3 regions of the Shewanella sp. MEBiC00475 genome follow, and region 1 is predicted to be linked to each of the others. Evidence: predicted binding sites of a transcription regulator. Region 1 holds the regulator's gene; each other region holds the start of a gene.
The links. The regulator LexA, encoded in region 1, represses DNA repair genes until DNA is damaged. The targets are predictions, from matches to a motif close to TACTGTATNNNNATACAGTA.

Region 2: the regulator LexA is predicted to act here: its motif matches at 3,248-3,267, upstream of recN (DNA repair protein RecN).
Region 3: the regulator LexA is predicted to act here: its motif matches at 2,620-2,639, upstream of FCN25_RS19875 (LexA family transcriptional regulator).

The regions. Positions count from the first base shown of each region.
Region 1 is NZ_CP039928.1:1,883,017-1,888,573, forward strand. Features, by position in the region: gene plsB (glycerol-3-phosphate 1-O-acyltransferase PlsB) at 1-2,214, opposite strand, end outside; gene lexA (transcriptional repressor LexA) at 2,478-3,092, shown strand; gene FCN25_RS08310 (cell division inhibitor SulA) at 3,089-3,595, shown strand; gene coxB (cytochrome c oxidase subunit II) at 3,989-5,557, shown strand, end outside.
Region 2 is NZ_CP039928.1:3,496,370-3,501,926, forward strand. Features, by position in the region: gene FCN25_RS15615 (phosphatidylglycerophosphatase A) at 1-268, shown strand, start outside; gene FCN25_RS15620 (hypothetical protein) at 358-1,491, opposite strand; gene recN (DNA repair protein RecN) at 1,559-3,217, opposite strand; gene FCN25_RS15630 (AEC family transporter) at 3,346-4,314, opposite strand; gene FCN25_RS15635 (DUF3319 domain-containing protein) at 4,402-4,602, opposite strand; gene FCN25_RS15640 (YjaG family protein) at 4,674-5,270, opposite strand; gene barA (two-component sensor histidine kinase BarA) at 5,260-5,557, opposite strand, start outside.
Region 3 is NZ_CP039928.1:4,486,789-4,492,345, reverse strand. Features, by position in the region: gene FCN25_RS19890 (NifB/NifX family molybdenum-iron cluster-binding protein) at 1-431, opposite strand, end outside; gene FCN25_RS19885 (DUF134 domain-containing protein) at 428-721, opposite strand; gene FCN25_RS19880 (Y-family DNA polymerase) at 903-2,159, opposite strand; gene FCN25_RS19875 (LexA family transcriptional regulator) at 2,166-2,579, opposite strand; gene FCN25_RS19870 (ABC transporter permease) at 2,950-4,062, shown strand; gene FCN25_RS19865 (ABC transporter ATP-binding protein) at 4,065-4,829, shown strand; gene FCN25_RS19860 (MlaD family protein) at 4,826-5,557, shown strand, end outside.

The sequences.
Region 1 (5,557 bases):
TCTCTTGGCTAATAAATGACTATCGGTTTCAAGTTCTGAACGTTCCAGATCAGGCTTGATCGCCAGTAAATTGAAGATAATGGCATATCGCTGCAAGGTTTCATTTATGGTTTCAGCAAGAAGCAACACTTGCGTGATATGACGAGGTGTGATGACAAAATCATCTTCACCACTCAATAAACCTTGTTCAACCATAAATTCTAAAATGCTATCTATATGCGCAGGTACATCATCAATGCCCATAAAGAGCTCGGCTTTAAGTAACGGATATAAATCCATAACAACCGCATGGATGCGTTTACGATCGCATACATCATAGTGAGCCAAACAGCTGGCAATTAATGAAGGAAGCGCCATAAGGTGAATAATGTTATTACGATAGTAACTCATAGTAATAGCAATTTTCTCATCGACCGAAATAATTTCGCCAATAGGATCTTTGCTACTAACAAACTTATCTAACGACAAGCAATGATCAACAATCGATTTACCATTACCTTCTGCTACAGATGTGAAATCGGTATATGGCACGGTGTTAAGTAAGGCTAAATACAAATCAAGCTGACGTTCTAACTGGCCTCTTTCCAACGCATTTTGCTCTGATGCCAATAACACCAAACTGGTCAATGCCACCGAACTGGCGGCGGCTGCACCATTAATATTAGTCATCACGCGGTTAGCTAATGAATTAACCGATGGCGTAAACCACGACGGTTTTTGATCGGGATCTTTTGCAAGCTCAGCACGCCATTCCGGTGCCTGCTGATTTAAGAAGTGCTGTAGATTAATGGGTTCACCAAAATTGACATAACCTCGGCCAAAATTACCTAATCGACTAATTGCCCCAAATACCTGCCACACAGATTCTTTTTTCTTTTTCTTACCACTTAATTCTTTATGATAAGTAGCCACTTCCATAACATGGTCATACCCTAAATACACAGGTACTAAAGTCACTGGACGCTCTATCCCACGTAACACACTGTTAATAGTCATGGCCAACATACCCGTTTTAGGCGCCAGCAAGCGTCCGGTACGCGAACGACCACCTTCAGTGAAATATTCGACGGAATAACCCTTAGCAAACAACTGATCTAAATATTCACGAAAGACTGCTGTATACAGTTTATTGCCATTAAAACTACGGCGGATAAAGAATGCCCCACCACGACGGAACATCGGTCCTGCAGGCCAGAAATTAAGGTTAATACCCGCGGCAATATGTGGAGGAACCATGCCCTGGTAATACAAAATATACGACAGTAATAAGTAATCCATATGACTGCGATGACAAGGCACATAAACAATCTCATGGCCATCATGATGTAACTGTCTTACCTGTTCGGCACCTTTAATATTAATGCCACTGTATAATTTATTCCATAACCAAGTCAGAAAGCGTTCAGCTATGCGCACTAAGCTATCGGAATAATGAGCAGCAATTTCGTCAAGATATTCAATAGCAGTTTCGCGAGCTTTCTCCACCGAGACTTTTTTGCTTGTCGATTCTTCTTCTATCGCCTTCTTGATAGACTCAGATTTTAGTAAAGAAGCAAACAATACGTTTCGATTAGGTAACTGTGGCCCTGTCATTACCTTGCGTTGGCGGCGAAAATGCACTCGTGCAACACGGGTTAACTTGTGAGCAATTCTTTTATCTGTACCGTGTTCATCGGCCATATAACGAAGCGATAATGCATTAGAGAACTGGACAAAATTATGTCGTCCTAAAAATAAAATCATTAACCATTTACGTAGCCATGTTGGATTTTCTCTTTCAAATACAGCCGCTTTCATGCTGTCATCTTCTTTCCCTGGGGTACGTCCCCAATAAAGACAAACAGGAACCAACTGAATATCTAATTCAGAGTTCTCACGATGAAGAGATAATAGACTGGTAAAATAATTAATGAATTTTTCACCACTTTCGCGTTTACCAAATAATGGTTTGCGCCCCTCTAAACAAACAACTCGAGGCACTTGCAAGCCATCAAGCTTTAATGGTTCATAAGGACTAGGCATACCAAAGCCCTCTGTGATTTCGCTCAAGGCGGCAATATCACTAATAGATTCCGTTTTCATCAAATAAACTAAAGGTTTAGTCGGATCTATATTGAGGTCATCAAAAGGATCATGTGGTACAACAATCGTTTGCACCATCCATTTTTGAATCCACTTTAATGTTCGTAAAAATATTGAATCAGGTTTTGACATGGTTATTTTCGCAACATAAGCCACTATAATATTGTTGCATAGGATACCAGAAACAACCCCGCTTACACTATCTGGCTTATTTATCTTTACATTTTGGATTTCTTTAGAAGTCACACCCCAAAGTTAAAATATAAAATAACGTTTTATAACAGTAAGTTAAATCAATTTGTACAAACAAATAACAAAAAACAGTTGGTTAATACTTGCGCGAACAGAATCACTGTATATAATGACAGTCACTGTATAAAAAGACAGGAATTGTCATGAGACCGTTAACGCCGCGCCAAGCTGAAATATTAGACTTAATTAAAAACAATATCGCCGAAACAGGTATGCCACCCACTCGAGCTGAAATTGCGAATCGTCTTGGCTTTAAAAGTGCTAATGCCGCCGAAGAGCATTTAAAAGCATTAGCCAAAAAAGGCTTTATCGAGATCATTCCTGGTACCTCTAGAGGTATACGATTACCTCATGAAGAACAGATTGAAACCGGTCTACCACTCATTGGGCAAGTTGCTGCTGGGGAGCCTATTTTGGCCCAAGAACATGTGGAAAACTATTATCAAGTTGACCCCAATATGTTTAAACCTGCTGCGGATTTTTTATTGCGGGTTCGTGGTGACAGCATGAAAAATATCGGCATTTTAGAAGGCGACCTCCTCGCGGTACATAAAATGCAGCAAGCACGTAATGGCCAAGTTGTGGTGGCACGAATAGACGATGACGTCACCGTAAAACGATTTGAACAAAAAGGTAACGTCATTTATCTGCATGCAGAAAATGAAGATTACAACCCGATAAAAGTAGATTTAAGTTGCCAAAGCCTAACCATCGAAGGGCTTGCCGTTGGTGTTATCCGTAATGGAGATTGGTTATGAACAAACTAATGGGCATCGCCCCACGCCACCCTGGCTTATGGGTAGATTTATCAGACACAGAACTTCAGGGCAACCAAACCATTCAAACATTGCAAACGGTTACCCAAGGTGAAGCAGAGCTGAGTCAATTGTGTAGTCAACTAGCAACGTTAAGCCAACAAGGCCGCTGGATTGTACTCATTAGCCCACCTCACATTGGTTATAAACATATGCTGGCAAGTGCCGGAGTGAGAATGGATCGCATTTTACTGGTTCACACCAAAGATGAAGTCGAGACATTATGGGCCATGGAAAAAGCACTCACTAGTGGTACATCTAGTGCAGTAGTAACTTGGACAAGCTCACTTGATGCTCGCGATAGTCGCCGTTTGGAAATAGTAGCCAAAAGCGCACGTGCATTAGGGATCGTAATTGAAGATGTGAATACTCACTTACCTCACAAACATCAACTTGTTAGCCCGACCTTAGCAAATGGAACAAGTAATTTTTGCTCGTTTCACTAAGCACGAACCCTTAATAACCAAGCCCTGTATTGAATTCAGGGCTTTTTTTTCACCTTTTTCAGGCGATTAAGAAAAAAAGTGATCTTGATCAATCCTTAATCTACAAGTAATGTACTTAACAAGGATGAAACAATTTTTTATCTTTAATTTGACGTAAATGGCAGATTTAATAGTCATCGATGGGAAAACGTCAACACAAATTGATAAGTTCAGTCGTAGGTACAAGCGTGGTGCACAGCTAACAATAAAACCGTAGACCGTCTGTTTACAACCACCAAGGTACTTTGAGGTCATCAAACTTTTTTCGGGAACCGAAGAGTTTGCATAGAGCAGAGAATTACTGTGTGACTTTTCTTTGTAATTGCAATTTGCAATTAACAGAGGAGCAGTCTTGTGAAGCAATGGTTGTATTGTTTACTGGTTGTGTGTGTAGCACTTCCGCTTGGGGCAACAGCAATGCCCCTCAACATGACTCAAGGCGTGACAGATATCAGTGGTCAGGTTTATCACCTCCACATGACGATTCTTTATATCTGTTGTGCCATTGGGTTAGTGGTGTTTGGGATCATGATCTATTCAATGATTTACCACCGCAAATCAAAAGGCGCAGTCGCGGCCAATTTTCATGAAAGTACCAAAGTGGAAATTGCTTGGACCGTCATTCCTTTTATCATCTTAATCGCCATGGCTATTCCAGCCACCAAAACCTTAATTGCTATGGAAGATCCCAGCGATGCTGATCTCACCATTAAAATTACCGGGTCGCAGTGGAAATGGCATTACAGCTATTTTGATAAAGACATCGAATTTTACAGCTCATTATCTACCCCCAGAGAACAAATTGACGGTAGTGAGGCTAAAGGAGAACATTACCTCCTTGAAGTTGATAAACCACTAGTACTCCCCATTAACCAAAAAGTACGTTTTTTGATGACTTCTGATGATGTTATCCACTCATGGTGGGTGCCCGCTTTTGCCGTTAAAAAAGATGCTAATCCAGGCTTTATTAATGAAACTTGGACTCGTATTGATAAGCCCGGTATTTATCGCGGCCAATGTGCCGAATTATGCGGTAAAGACCATGGCTTTATGCCGATTGTAGTGCAAGCATTGTCGGAGGACGATTTTGATAATTGGTTAGTTGAACAAAAACAACTAGCAAGCAATGCCGCTGCTGCGGCGGCGGCATCAATGACCCAAACCCTGTCACTCGGAGATCTAACCTCACAAGGTGAACAAATCTATATTGCTAGGTGTGCTGCTTGTCACCAACCTAATGGTGCGGGTCTTCCTGGTGTATTCCCATCATTAATTGGCAGCCCTATCATAAAAGGCCCTGTTGAAGGCCATCTAAATATCGTCATAAACGGTAAACCAGGTACCGCAATGCAGGCCTTTGCAAAACAACTTAGCGCCCAAGAAATTGCAGCAGTGATTACCTTTGAACGTAATGCTTGGGGCAATAATAGCGGTGATCTTGTACAAGCTGCTGATATAGGAAAATTTTTAGGCAGTAACGAGGCAAAAACAGAAGCAAACAAAGCAGTTGCTGATGTCACAAGCACTATTGCAGCCACGACAACTGACATTACCGATGCGGTTACCGAGAAAGCCACTCAAGCTGTCGAAACCGTAGCAAAAGTTGCTCCAGCAGAAGATCTGCCCACGTTAACCTTGGAGCAATTAATGACCGAAGGTGAGCAGGTTTATGCCACGACTTGTGCTGCATGTCACCAAGCCACTGGCGCAGGTTTACCTAGCGCTTTCCCTTCACTTATTGGTAGCCCTGTTGTTAGCGGACCGGTTAGCGGACATATCGATATCGTTATGCACGGAAAACCAGGTACTGCAATGCAGGCATTTAGTAGTCAATTAAGCCCTCGAAAGATGGCGGCAGTGATTACATATGAGCGCAATGCGTGGGGCAATAATTCTGGCGAGGCGGTGCAACCTGCCGATGTC
Region 2 (5,557 bases), 1.6 Mb from region 1:
AGCGGCTAGAGATATGGGAGTCCACGACCATGGCGCTATTGTGTGGGATGAAGTGGTTGGTTTGATGATCACTATGATAGCTGCGCCTCTAGGCTATATGTGGTTAGTACTTGGCTTTGTTTTATTTCGTTTTTTTGACATAGTTAAACCTTGGCCAATACGTTGGCTTGATGCCAAAGTACATGGCGGTTTTGGTATTATGATTGATGATGTATTAGCAGGTTTTTTTTCGTTAATAGGTGTGCAGTTGGCAGTTTATTATCTATAACGTAGTCATAAACATCGAATAAAAAAGAACGCAATGTGCTCTTTTTTCATATTTGATTCTTGTCATTGCAAACTCAGAGATACTAAGATTTATTGAGTCATCATTAAATTGCTGCGTAGCTGTTCTATTTCATTATTCATATTGACGATGCGCAATTTAAGATCTGTTTCATAATAAGAGCAGCTTAATATTTTACCCACTGGGTTGTAGCGTAATTGCCATAACTGCAGCAGGCTATTGTCGTTATTGCAATATTCTGGTTTTTTAAGCATAAGCGATGCATCTGTTGATACAGGTTCTTTAACCATATTAACGAAATATTCAGCCCGCAAGTTATCATCATCAATGGGTTTAATAAACATTTTAGCTAACCATTGCTCGTAAAATGGTGCTGTATCTTGTTGAGCTTCCATTACCATTTGCTGCATGGCGTTGTGACCAAAGAGCCACTCACCTGAAAATATACGTTCATAGTCATTTTGATTTAAACTGAAAGGGGATTGCCAAGCACTGATATTTTTAACCACTTCTTTATTGCTTTGAGCTAAAGTACCCGCAAAGCGGAGTTGCTCCTTCAGTACACCACTGACAATCATATGAACCAGTAACGATCCCGATGAGTGATATACATTATTCCAAAAATGCGTTTCTTTGTTTAGGAATGCTATTGCAGCATCAACCCCTATTTTGCTGGCAATAGATCCCGAGCGATTCATCGTTTCAAGTAAACTTAGCTCTCTTAACTGAAACAGTTGAGACCAGAGAATTTGATCTTGAGGGATTAAAGACTGATCATTTTCTTGCCAATCAGGCATAGCGACTAATATATTGTATTTATCAATATTGGCTTGATGGGCATTAATAGCACGGTTAATTGTTACACTATTACGATTAAAAAACTCATTGCAAGTTTCCCAATCTGCTAAGTGGCAAGCTTCTTTAAAGTCGCGAATTAATTTAGTTTGTTGAGTACTAAAGCTGAGCGATGTTTCTTGTGGATTCGATTTAGCACCCTCGATAGTGCTCAGCATCTTCATAGCATACTCAACCCCGTTTTCACTCGATGCAACAGGTTGCTGCTTTAGCCAGCTTTCAACTAATAACGTATTAGGAGACTTTGTTCTGTCGGAAGCGTTGATTGCCACTAAGCAGACAACGGCAAATACTAATAAGCTGCTTATTAATCCAACCAGCACACCAATCATTTTTAACAACATCATCATTCTTTATCCGCAAAATCCATTTAACACAATGGTAACATGCATCTTGATTTTTGATAAGTCATGACCTTTATTGTAATAACTCTCGGGCGTTAGCTAAGGTGTTTTCAGTAATCACGTCTCCACCTAGTAAGCGTGCCAATTCATTAACCCGTTGATCTTTATCTAATGCCTGCATCGTAGTTTCTGTGGCACCCGCTTTATTGAATTTGTTTACAAACATATGTTGATGACCTTTACCCGCAACTTGGGGTAAATGAGTGACACACAACACTTGAGTAGACTCTCCGAGGCTGCGCAACATGCGTCCAACCACAGAAGCCGTTGGACCTGAAATACCGACATCAACCTCATCGAATATTAATGTCGGTGTTGCCACTTTTTTAGCTGTGATCACTTGAATCCCTAATCCAATACGCGATAACTCACCGCCAGAGGCAACTTTAGAAATCGGTTGTAATGGTTGCCCAGGGTTTGTGGTCACCATAAATTCAATGCTATCGCAGCCATTAACTGAAATGTTGTCCGGATTATGATTAATTTGAATAGTAAATTTACCCTTAGGCATATTGAGCTCATGGATAGACTGGGTAACTAGCTTGTCTAATTCTTTAGCATAACGGCTACGACTTTGACTAAGTTTTTGCGCATTGGTTAAATAGGCGTTTCTAGTGTCTTCAAGTTGCTGTCTTATACCATCTAATTTAGTCTCGTCGTCAGCAAGTTCTGCCAATTCACTCATCAAGGCTTGATGATGTAGTGCCAGCTTATCAGCACTCACATGATGCTTACGTGCCAATTGCATAGCTGTTGAAAGGCGTTTTTCTAAATAGGCAAAATGTTCTGGATCAAGCTCTAAACTGCTTAAATAACTTTCAATTTCACTCGCACTTTCTTGTACTTGAATTAACGCATCGCTGATCATAGTGCTAATAGGCGCAAGGGATTCATCATAGCCTTGAAGCGTATCAGCAATACTGGCCACTTTATTGAGTAGAGATTCTATATTGCCTTCATCACTTTCTGTCAATAAATGTAAACCCGCTTGGCAGCGTTCAATTAAATCTGTGCCATTGGCTAAGCGCTTGTGTTCTTGTTCTATTTCATCAAATTCATCTATGCCTAAATTAAACTCATTAAGTTCTTCTACTTGATATTGCAGTAACTGTTGACGCGAAATACGTTCATGCTGAGCTTGTTCAAGCTGTTTTAGCTCGTTTTCCACTTGTTTGCAGCGTTGATAGCTGGCACTAACGCTATCTATCAGTAGCTTGTGGTTGGCATAACTGTCGAGTAAAGCTAACTGATGGTCATTTTTAAGCATGGCATGATGAGCATGTTGGCCATGAATACCAATGAGGAGCTGACCTACTGATTTTAATTGGGTTACAGGGACTGGATTACCATTGATATAGGCTCTCGAGCGACCGTCATTATTGATAGTCCTACGCAATATACATTCATCTTCAGCATCGAGATCGTTGTCTTCTAGCCAGCGTTTGGCTAAAGGGACATCATGGAGGGTAAACCTTGCACTAATTTCTGTTTTAGTTGCACCCGGTCTGATGGTGTTTGCGTCACTGCGGTTTCCTAAGCACAATCCTAGGGCATCGATAGCAATCGATTTACCTGCACCCGTTTCTCCGGTGATGCTTGTCATACCGGCTTTAAAGTCGAGTTCTAAAAAACGCACGATAGCAAAATTATTGATGCTGAGTTGGCAAAGCATAGTGAATCCTTGTCAATGAAACGTTCAAACCACTGTATTGATAAACAGTATATACTGATTTTATATACAGTAAAGTAGTTGGTGTGAAATTATCGCTGACTATTTTATCGCCTGCTAGCGGTTAATGATTAACCAGTGGATTTTAATAGTATTTCTATTATAGGCAAACTAATAAAGGTCACTAATGTGCCATATAAAATCCCTTGGGCACTTCCATTAGCATTAATTTGGTAGCGATCTGCCAGTAGATACACACTTGCTGCCGTGGGTAATGCTGCTAAAAGCACTCCCATTATCAGTAATTCGTGTTCTACGCCAAATAATTTGAGTAATCCAAAGGCAATAAAAGGCTGAATAATTAATTTGAGTAAATTAATTAAACTCAATTCTGTAATCAGGCTAAGACTGAACATCTTTGCAAAAGATTGATGTCGTAAAGCTTTGGCAAGTACCATACCTATAGCAAATAGTGCACAAGGGCTGGAGGTGTTACCCACTTGGTGAAGTACCAAAGCCAGACTTTCAGGTAAGGTGATATGCAATGCTGATAAGGTGATACCAATGAGGCTGCCTAGCACAATCGGATTTTTATACAGTGCATTACCCATGATGACGATAGCGTGGTCGGTTGATTGTTTATTTCGGCTGGCAAGTTCAATAGACACTAACGCAAAAGCAAACATGAACACCGACAGTAAGCTGGCAATTGAAGCCGCAACTAATGCCATTTTGTGTCCTGGGAATAACAAGCTCAGCAATGGAATACCAATAAAGGCGGTATTGCCAAATGTGGCGTTTAAGGCTCGCATGGCGGCAACAGCTTGCTGCTTTGGAGCACACCAAAGTGATACAACAATCACTATGGCGTAAGTGATGACCATCGCGAGACTAAATGCGCCAATAAAGCCCCATTGAATAATATCTTCAATACGAGTTTCGGCTAAAACAATCAGTAAAATTGCCGGGAAGGCAATGTAATAGACAAATTGATTGAGGATCAGATCGGTATCTGGTGGCAACAGTCTCAATTTTTGAACAATACTGCCAAGCAGCATAATTATAAAAACAGCGATTAGCGGGGTAAGAATACTGGACATCCCTCGCAATTCCTTAACAAAATGGTAATAAGGTCACTGTACTGCTTTTTGGTAGGCGGATGCAATTAGGTTAAAGTTAAACGGTGATTATTTTTTTGATTTATTGTTTAAACTGGCCTTTGATACTTTAGGCGGAGGTAATATGCCTAGCTCAGTAAAAAAGTGTACTTGTCTTCTTAGTTCAAATAACGAACCAACTCGTACTTGATTGCCAATAACTAGCGTCCAGTCATCAGTCTTACCATTAGCATTGCTGAAGGTGAAACCTTGATAAAAAATTCTTCTCATGGACGGCACTCAATAAAAAGCCTGAATAAGTTCAGGCTAAACAATGTTTATTGCAAGGCTTAGACTGTGTATTACAGACTAATACCGATATTAGACACACCAGCTTCAATAATATCTTTACGTAAACCTTTAACTAATTCACTATTTATTTCCGGATTTGCTTCGATAATATCGAGTAACATGGCTTGTAATTGTTTTTCTTCTTCCATTACTGGATGTGAAAATACAAACTCATCGAGCGCTTCATCCATTAAGGATTCATCACTAATGGCTTCAATATAATTGGCCACAGTACTCGATGATAACTTGCTGATATTCGTTATATCTTCTTCAATCTTACCGTCTATCGCTCCCATAAGGCTGGCAATCGCGACAGCAGCATCCATTGCTGGATAAGCTCCATAGGCTTCAAATTCGCTCGGCTCAGGAGTGTTTTCATCGAGGCGCTGCAAATGCACATCGATATTGAATTTAAGTTTTTTGTCATACTGGCTTTGCCATAACAAATCTAATGCTGTACTTAATACTTGAGGTTGGCCGAATTCACACACTTCAGAAAAAAGTTGGTAGTTCGGGAGCATACGTTGACATAGCGCTAGGGCAAAAAGCTGCTTTTGCGGTAACGATAATGCTTTAAGGCGTTTAAAAAAACCGGATTTACTGGTCATTTGGAGTATCCACTGATAGCTGATTTATCACTTGATTTGCTGCTAATTCTACCTTAGTTAACTCATCAAGTAACTCTAGTATTTCAGGTTCTAAGTCATTAAGGTCAATTTTATGTTTTAATCCAGACTCTATATCTCGACACAGTTTTTGTGTTGTTGGTACGCCGCAATAACATGTTGCCCCATGCAATTTATGTACGACTTGAAGTAGTAGGTCTGCATCTCTTGTCAGTAATGCTTTTTCGATAGCTTTTGTTGTTTCTGGTAATGAGTTCACCAGCATCTTT
Region 3 (5,557 bases), 2.1 Mb from region 1:
CCATGCGCATGATGTTCATGCTCATGTCCATGTTCATGTTCATGGTTACAACAACCACCATTGGCCTTCTTAGCAATATTATTGATTGATGGACGCCCCTGACTTGCCTCGGTAAATGGCTCACAGTCTGCTAAATTAGCACCTGCAAAATACTCTATTGCTGTGCGACCATTTTTTGCATGAAATACACTCAATTGTTGGCTTAATAATTTAGATAACAGTTGTTGACCAATGTTACGCACGATGACGCGATCCGCTCCATTTGCCAGTATCATGCTGACTAATTGTTGCTTACCCTCACATCCTTCAGTTAACGCTGGGTTCACAAAGCGCCCTTTTACTTGGCCTTGCTCATCGATAAATAGCATCTCATCGGCACGACTAAAGTGGTTGGCAATATGTTGATCTTTCATTGGTATGGCGGTAATCATAATTTCTCCTCATGTGCATTTTGCATTAACAACGCTTTACCATTGGTTAAGCAGTCCATTAATTTAAAACGCGCAAGCTTAAGTACATTAGCTAACGTTTGACGTGACACTCCCATTTGAATAGCCGCTTGTTGCTGTTGCATTTTTAACAAGTCAACTAAACGCAATGCTTCAAACTCATCGCTATCCATTGCAATGTTTTCAAGTTTGTCCATCGGAATACCATTGGGCTTGAAACAGCTTTTAGCTGGTCCCCCACAAATTGTTCGCTGAATTTTCGGTCTTGACATAATCAACTCATGTTTGTTGGCATATGCTATATATACACCTATAAGTGGCATATGCCAATTATAATTTGTATTTTGTGATCGATTGCACTCTTTATGTAAACATGATTTTTTTGTCCATAAATGGCTGTAAATATGGCTGATAAACAATCAATAATAACGAGTTATACTAATCTCAAAGCCCTTAGCATTTAATGCTTGGTAAGCATTTCCATTGGGTTGAATATTGAGGTGTGAGTAAATCACGGCGCATGGCCCATTTTTGTTGTATCCCTTGAGCGGCGAGAAACACCGTATCGCGTCCATATCGTTGGTTGATGCCGTCAAGCGTGTGCATCAAGGCATAATTGACTTTAGCGGTATTAAACAAATCAAATTGAAAGTTTTTCTCGCTGGCTAAATCAACCAAGCCCACACCAATTTTGTAATAGCGTACACCTTGGCGAAATAATCTAGGAGCGGCTTCTGTCATGGCTTTGGTGAGTTCAATGGTGCAATGAGTTGGACATGGAAAATGTACGATAACTTTATAACTCACAGGCCGTTCGTCATGGGGCGAATTACTGGCAAACAACAACATAGTTTTACAATGTGAGCCTTGTTGACGGGCTTTAGTTGCCGCAATGCCAACATGTTTACTCAATGCTTGTAATAGCGATTCAACATCGCAAATACGTTCACCCACGCTACGAGTGGAGAAAATTTGTTTCTTATCTGCCCTAGCCTCATCCCATTGTTTGCACACTTGGCCATTTAGCTCACGAACCGTGCGTTCGATTTCAATACTAAATTGTTTTCTCGCGAGACTCGGAGGCATGGAAGCGAGATCATGTGCGCTGCGAATGTTCATCAATTCAAGCTTTTTACTAATACGTCTGCCAATTCCCCATACCTCCTTTACGGCAAGTTGGCGTAAAATATCATTACGTTGCTGCGCCGTTTCGATAACGCACACACCTTTATACCCCGGTATTTTTTTAGCGGCGTGATTGGCAATTTTTGCTAAGGTTAACGTTTGCCCCATTCCCACACAAACCGCTAAACGGGCTTCTTTCCATACTGCGCGTCGGATTAACTGGCCTTGGGTATACAGACATTTGATAGCGGGATAACAATGTTTAAAAGAGAGGAAGCTTTCATCAATTGAATACACATGCTGCTCTGGCGCAAAACGGCCTATTATCGCCATCATTTTTGCTGATAAGTCGGCATAGAGCTCATAATTAGACGAACACACGATGACATTACGTTGAGCACATAATGCTTTAACTTGAAAATAGGGTAAAAACTTTTCAATACCGGCCTCTTTTGCTTGCCGGTTAGCCGCGACAATGCAGCCATCATTATTGCTCAGTACAATAATCGGTCTGCCGCGCCAATCAGGGCGAAAAACCTGTTCTGCACTACAATAAAATGCATTGGCATCGACTAAGGCAAACATTGTTATTTACCCTTTTTTGCTGATAAACAGTGGACTTTGACGATGACAACGAATTGAGCGGATCACCACACCTTCGATGCTAAAGTCATCATAGTCGCATATGGTTACGGGTAAATGTTGCTCATTAGATGACACCAACATTCGTCGTTGCATGTCGATAATTTTACACACAAACTCACCATTAAAATTAGCCACTATCACATCCCCGCTTTTTGCAGTTTCATGGCGATCAACAATCAATAAGTCACCATCGAATATTCCCACACCTTGCATCGACTCGCCTTCGGCTAAGCCGATAAAAGTGGAACTTGGGTGCTGAACTAACATCTCATCAAGACTGAGGCTTAATTGAAGGTACTCGGCTGCAGGTGACTCAAAACCGGTAATGCCGGCACTGGCTGCAATGGGAATGACGCGCATATGACAACCTCTAATATGAAATAGATATTGTATAAAAATATACTGTATAAATAAACAGTGTATATTAGCGTTAAATTTTGTCAGTGCAAGCTTATTTGATTTGAACCGAGACAAGCAGCAGTTATTTTCAATTGTTAGCGCCATTTTTATTGTCATCTACACGCGACCGCGCGCCATAACTCACTCATCTTCAATGCGGCAAAGCATCAATACATCAAAGTGATAGCTTCATTATTGATGAAATAATATGTCCAAGGTCAAAATATAATCAACGGGCTTGGTCTACACTGTTAACAGGAGCTAAAAACCAAGCTAACCTGTTTATAAAACAAACGAGTATACTTATTTCATATTGGCTCGGGGGTCTAGCATGACACTCGCAACATTCCATATCGACATGCACGATGATAATTGCTTACTGAACCTTGCTGGTGATTGGCAACTAGGCCAAGCACCACTAGGCGCAGATATTTGTGCTGAGCTGCCATCGAATTGCCATAGTGTCACCTTAATTACCACAGAATTATCCCATTGGGATTCAAGTCTCGCTATTGCTCTATTACAGTTATCTCGCTGGTGTGAACAACATAAACTATCACTAGACACTCAACAAACGCCTCAAGGGCTACAGCAATTACTGCAACTTGCTACCGATGTTGCTGTTTATCAACCAACTAATGAAGGTGCCATTGGCGGTCTGTGGCCGATGTTACGTCGTCAGCTTATTGTGCAAGGTTTGCAGGTACACGACGGATTAGTGTTTGTTGGCAATAGCACGCTTGCATTGGGAAACTGGTTAAAAGGTAAAGCCAGTACTCGCAGGAGTGATATTGTATTTTTCATCGAACAAGCTGGGCCTAAAGGCCTTGCTATTGTCACCTTAATTAGTCTGCTTGTAGGTATGATTTTGGCTTATTTAGGCTCGGTACAGCTGCGCCAATTGGGGGCTCAAGTGTATGTGGCTAACTTAGTGGCTATAGGGATGGTGCGGGAAATGGGCGCCCTTATGACAGGGGTTATTATGGCCGGCAGAACAGGGGCTGCTTATGCGGCACAATTAGGCACTATGCAGGTTAATGAAGAAATTGATGCATTGCGAGTAATGGGAATTTCGACCATGGAGTTTCTGGTTTTACCTCGATTGTTGGCATTGGTTTTCATCATGCCGTTAATGTGTATTTATTCTGATGTAATCGGCATGATTGGTGGTGCAATTGTTGCCAATGGAATGGGGGTTAGTTACACCCAATACATTTTGCAAACCCAAGTAGCCATTGATTGGGTAGACATTTCAGCCGGTTTAATAAAGAGTTTAATTTTTGGCTTTCTTATTGCGATTGCGGGTTGTCAGGCTGGGCTGCTTTGCGGTCGAGATTCTAATGCCGTTGGTTTAGCCACCACCAGCGCAGTGGTTAAGGCCATTGTCTTTCTCGTGGTTTCCGACGCTGCCCTCAATGTTTTATACGATAAATTAGGGATCTAATCATGGTTGATGATGCCTTTATCAGTGTACGTAATCTTACCGTCGGTTATGGCAGTACCGAGGTGCAAAAACAACTCAACTTCGACATTAACAAAAATGATATTTTTTTTGTTATTGGTGGCAGTGGTTGTGGCAAAACAACCTTGCTGAAATCGATGGTGGGATTACTTACACCACTAAAGGGTGAAGTACTCTATCAAGGCAAAAACTTTTATGAGGCAGATGAACCCGCGCAGGTAGCAATGCTTAAAGATTGGGGCATTACCTTCCAAACAGGTGCGCTATTTTCGAGTATGTCACTTGGCGAAAATGTGGCTTTACCCTTGCAGCTCTATACCGACCTTTCTGAGCGACAAATAGCCGAAGCCGTTGCCTATAAGCTGGCATTAGTCGGCTTAGCTGGCTTCGAGAAGTTTTACCCTGCCGAGTTAAGTGGCGGTATGCACAAACGCGCAGGATTAGCGCGCGCACTCGCATTAGACCCTCAACTGTTATTTTTTGATGAACCCTCTGCAGGTTTAGACCCTATTAGTTCAATGCGTTTAGATCAATTGATCGTGCAAATATGCCAAGCGCTAGACTCTACCGTGATCATTGTGTCCCACGAGTTACCCAGTATATTGTCGATCGGCACCCGCTGTGTGTTTCTGGATAATCAAACCAATACGATGCTCGATTGTGGTGACCCTCGAGAATTAAAGATACACAGTAATCAGCCTAGGGTTCGTCAATTTCTCAATCGCACCGAAAAATCGGAGATATCATGAGTAAAAGCCAACGACTTCCGCTTGCGATTGGTGCCTTTATTTTTGGCGCCATTATCTTAGTGTTTATTGCTCTGCTGTTCTTTTCTGGTGGGCGGTTATTTGCCGAAAAAGCGCCTGTAATCATGTATTTCAATAACTCAGTGCAAGGACTTCAGGTAGGTGCACCCGTTAAGTTAAAAGGCGTGATAATAGGTGAGATTAGTGATATTAGTATTAATTTCCCCAACGACAGTAGCTTAGGTGTCACAGCTGCTGTTCATGCTGATTTACTATTAAAACGCATCAACCTTAAAGGCACACAAGTTGGGGAAGAGTTTTTCTCTCACGCTATTGGAAACGGTTTACGTGCTCAGTTGAATTATCTTAGTTTATTAACCGGGCAACTCTATGTTGAACTGGATTTTTACCCTGGTAGCACGCCTATATTTCATGGCAAAAAAGACTCATTACTAGAGTTACCTACCATAGCCAATGATTTCGAATCATTGTCAAAAGATCTACAATCATTAAACTTAAAAAGTTTAGTGACCAATGTCAATAACTTGGCTATGCAACTCAGTGAGATTGCCGCCAGTGGCAAAATACAGCAAGCACTGGATGACTTCGACAGTGCCGCAAATGCTGTAAAAAAAACCGCTGTTAACATTGATAGCACTCAAGCTAAATTTGGTATAAAGACTGAAGTAGTATTGGCTAAACTCGATAGTTTACTGACACAGTTCAGTCTG